DNA from 2 places in the Micromonospora sp. NPDC047548 genome. Region 1 is predicted to be linked to the other one. Evidence: riboswitches for the same ligand, from Rfam matches in the RefSeq annotation. Region 1 holds a riboswitch; the other holds the start of a gene.
The links. A riboswitch is a leader RNA that binds a small molecule or an ion and turns the genes downstream of it on or off. The one in region 1 is predicted to bind cyclic di-AMP.
Positions count from the first base shown of each region.

Region 2: it holds a riboswitch for cyclic di-AMP, as region 1 does, so the genes downstream of both, ABZ807_RS10525 (hypothetical protein) here and ABZ807_RS07530 (NlpC/P60 family protein) in region 1, are expected to answer to the same signal.

Region 1 covers NZ_JBEYTI010000005.1:162,917-165,108, forward strand. Annotated here, with positions in the region: gene ABZ807_RS07525 (NlpC/P60 family protein) at 4-1,020, shown strand; cyclic di-AMP (ydaO/yuaA leader) riboswitch at 1,173-1,309, shown strand; gene ABZ807_RS07530 (NlpC/P60 family protein) at 1,322-2,192, shown strand, end outside.
Region 2 covers NZ_JBEYTI010000007.1:187,074-189,265, reverse strand. Annotated here, with positions in the region: gene ABZ807_RS10530 (YibE/F family protein) at 1-517, shown strand, start outside; cyclic di-AMP (ydaO/yuaA leader) riboswitch at 684-814, shown strand; gene ABZ807_RS10525 (hypothetical protein) at 819-1,838, shown strand; gene ABZ807_RS10520 (carbonic anhydrase) at 1,902-2,192, opposite strand, start outside.

The DNA of each region.
Region 1 (2,192 bases):
TCGGTGCTGGTGGCAACCATGCCCCCCCATCGTCACGCCCAGGGTCGTCCGCCAGCTCGCCCGGTCGGCCTGCGGCGGGTCGCCCGCCGCCTGCTCACACTGTTCGCCGCCGTGGCCGTCGGCGCCGGGATGCTCGCCGTGCCGGCGCACGCCGCGCCCACCCCGGAGGAGATCGAGGCGGCGATCGACAAGCAGTGGGAACAGCTCGAACCGACCATCGAGCAGTACAACAAGGTCCGCGCCCAGTTGAAGGTCAACCGCAAGAAGTCCGCCGAGCTGGAGAAGAAGATCCAGCCGCTGGCCCTGCAGACCGAGCTGGCCATGAACCGGGTCGGCGACCTCGCCTCCCGCTACTACATGACGGGCCCCTCGCAGGACCTCGCCGCGCTGCTGATCAGCGCCAAACCGGGCACCCTGACCGAGCAGCTGACCATCCTGGACCGCCTCGCCGCGCGGGAGCGCAAGGAGCTCCAGGTCGTCACCGACACCCGGCAGAAGTACGACGGCGAGAAGCAGAAGCTCGACGCGCTGATCGCCGCGGAGGTCAAGCAGGAGAAGGAGCTGGCCGCCAAGAAATCGCAGATCAACGCCGAGATCAAGCGGCTCCAGGCGGCGATGCCGAAGACCACAGTCAAGACAGCTGGCTGCCCGACCATCAACGGCGTGGTGAGCTCCGCCGCGCAGACCGCCATCCGGGTGGCCTGCCAGCAGACCGGTAAACCGTACGTCTGGGGCGCCGACGGGCCGAGCTCGTTCGACTGCTCCGGCCTCACCCAGTACGCCTACAAGGCCGCCGGGATCTATCTGACCCACCACACCGGCGCCCAGTGGAACGAGGGCAGGTCCATCCCGCGTTCCGAGGCACGCCCGGGTGACCTGGTGTTCTTCTACAGCGACCTGCACCACGTCGGTCTCTACCTCGGCAACGGTCTGATGGTCCACGCGCCCCGGACCGGCAAGCCGGTCCAGGTTTCCAGCATCGACTACATGCCGGTCGCCGGGTTCCGACGACCGAGCTGACCCGTCCGACCTCACCGCGAACCCCCGGTCACCTCGACCGGGGGTTCCGCGTATCCGGACCCGGCACGGCACGTCGGGTTGCGGATCGATAACGGTCGTCTCTACTCTGGTCATTTGTCGGCCGCCGACGATCCGTCCAACCCGGGCGGCAGCGGCCGGCACCGCCGAGTCGCCTCCGGGCGAGCCGGGGACCCAGGTACGCCGGGGTGAATCCGCAGCCACTGCGGTAGGGCGCTCCCTTCCCGCCCGAACCCGTCAGCTAACCCGGTAGGCGGTCGCGGAAGAAGGAGTACGGAGCCCGGTGGCACACCATGCCCCGCGGTCACCGTCGCACCGGTCGACCCAGGTCGCCCGGCGGACGGCTGCGCCGCGCCCACGCTGGTCCCGCTTCACCACCGCCCTCGCCGCCCTCGCCGGTGCCGCCGTCGTCCTGACCGGTGGCGCCACGGCGGCCCATGCCGAACCCTCGGTCACCGAGATCGAGCGGCAGATCGACCAGGACTGGAACACCCTCGAACCGATCATCGAGCAGCACAACGCCACCCGGCAGGACCTCGCCGCCAAGCGCCGGCAGGCCGCCGCGCTGGCCAAGCGGATCGAACCGCTGCAACTCCAGGTCGACCTCGCGATGAACCAGCTCGGCAGCCTCGCCGCCGAGGCGTACAAGGGGCAGGGCGTCTCCGCCGTCAACGCCCTGCTCGGCAGCCGCTCGCCCAGCGAACTGGTCAACCAGCTCGAACTGCTCGACCGGTTCGCCGAGCGGCAGCAGCGCGACGTGCAGGCCGTCAAGGATCTGCGCGACCAGCTCGCCGCGAAAAAGGCGCCGCTGGACGAGATGGTCGCCCAGCTCGCCCGCACCGAGGCCCAGCTGGCCGCGAAGAAGAAGCAGATCAACGCCGAGATCGACCGGCTGCAGAAGCTGCGGCTGAAGGTGTACGGCAACGGTGGCGGCGGCCCGCTGCGCCCGGCCCCGTGCCCGGCCGGCTACCCCGGCGGCCCGGCCGGGACCGCGGTCAAGTTCGCCTGCGCGCAGATCGGCAAGCCCTACGTCTGGGGCGCCGAGGGCCCGAACTCGTACGACTGCTCCGGGCTGATGCTCGCGGCGTGGGCGAAGGCCGGTGTCTCGCTGCCGCACAACGCCCGCCAGCAGCGCCAGGTGACCGCCCGGGTCA
Region 2 (2,192 bases), on a different contig from region 1:
CGGCTCGCTCGGGGTGCTCGACGACGTCACGGTCACCCAGGCCGCCACGGTCACCGAGCTGGCGCACGCCAACCCCGGGCTGTCCCGGACGCAGCTCTACCGGGCCGCCACCCGGGTCGGCCGGGCACACATCGCCTCCACGGTCAACACCATCGTGCTCGCGTACGCGGGCGCCTCGCTGCCGCTGCTGCTCCTGCTCACCGCGGACAGCCGGCCGGTGGGCCAGATCCTCACCAGCGAGTTCCTGGCCCAGGAGATCGTCCGCAGCGCGGTGGCGACGCTCGGCCTGGTCGCCGCCGTGCCGCTGACCACCGGGCTGGCCGCGCTGGTGGCCACCGCCGGCCGTGGCCCGGCCGCCGATCCGGCGCGGGGTGCCGGTCCGGCGCCCACGCCCCGCCCCTCCGCCGACCGGGACGCGGCGCTCGAGGCGCTGAGCGCGCCGCGTCACGGCGGACCGTCCACCCCGGCCCCCGCCCGGTGGCCCGAAGCGGAGAGGAGCACGGACACCGTATGGTGACACTCCGCTGCGTGACCGACGACGACGCGGAACCTGACGAACGCGTCACTCGTCACGCAACGCTACGACGAAATAACGCGATTAGTCGGGTTCTGGACGTAGATCCCCGGCACGACTGTCAGGTACCCTCGCTGCCGGTCACCGCCGAAGGCGCGCTGCGGCGCCTGCGGTGCCGCCGCCCAATCGCCGTACGGCGAGCCGGGGAACCAGGTACATGGGGTGAATCCGCGCGAGCGGTAGGGGCCACTTCCGTCCCGAACCCGTCAGCTAACCCGGTCGGCGGTCGACGGAAGGGAACACTGTGACGGCACCCCTGCGCCACTGGTTGACACCGGTGGTGGCCGTGTTCGCCGCCCTGGCCATCCTCGCCGGGCCGACAGCCGCGATCGCCGCCCCCTCGACGCCCACCCCCTCCGGGCACGAGGAGGACGACGAGCCCAAGCTGCTCACCGACGTCATCGAGCTGCGCAACCGCGAGTACTCGAAGGCCAAGACGCAGCTGGAGAAGTCCAAGAAGCGCCAGCAGCAGCTCGGGCTGGAGGTGCGCCGCGCGCAGGAAGAACTGGTGGCGTTGCAGCCGCAGGCCTCCCAGATCGCCGCGCAGTCGTACCGGACCGGCCGGATCGGTGCGGTGGCGATGCTGCTGGAGAGCGACACGCCGGACTCGTTCGTCAGGCGTGCCGCCGCGCTCGACGAGCTGAACATGGTCAACGCACAAAAGCTGGCCGAAATCACCTCCGCCAAGAACCGCGCGGAGCAGGCCAAGCTGGCGCTCGACGCCGAGGTGCGCGAGCAGCAGAAGCTCACCAACGACATGGCCCGGGAGAGTCGGGAGGCGGAGAAGGCCCTCGCGCTGGTCGGCGGCCGGGGCTTCACCGGCGGCCTGGTCGACGCGACGTCGCCGGTCGCCCGCATCGGTCCCGGCCGGACGGCCGACGGCGGCTGGCGTTCCGAGTCGCGCACCGAGAACGACCCGACCACCTCGGGCCTCATCACGCCGCGCACCCTGCACGCGTACAAGGAGGTCCGGCGGGCCGGCTTCAACCGGTTCGCCGGCTGCTACCGGGCGGGCGGGCCGTGGGAGCATCCGAAGGGCAAGGCCTGCGACTGGTCGTTGCAGAACAGCGGCTTCGCCCCGTGGTACAACAAAGACACCCGGATGTACGGCAACAACCTCGCCGCGTTCCTGATCCGCAACGCCGACCGGCTCGGCATCTATTACGTCATCTGGAACCGGCAGATCTGGTTCCCGGCGACCGGATGGAAGTCGTACAGCGGACCGTCGAACCACACCGACCACGTGCACATGTCGATGTTGTAGCGCGCGACACGTACCGAACGAGGGCCGTCCCCGGTGGGGGCGGCCCTCGTCGCGTCGCGGGATTCAGCCGGCGACGGCGGCCGCGCGGTCGGCCTGGGCCGGCGCGGCGGCGGGCCCGCCGGCGGGCACTGCGGCCACCGTCCGCGCCTCGCCGGCGCTGAGCCGGTACGACATGCCGACCACCGCGCACCGCCCGGCGGCAACCGCGCCGGCCAGGACGGCGGAGTTGCCGAGCAGCGCCTCCACCGTGTGCGCGATGTGGATGTCCACGATCTCGTCGATGTCGTCGACGCCCTGCTCGGCGGCCCGCCGGAGGCTGGGCGCCACCGCGTCCACCACCGCCCGCAGGTGGCC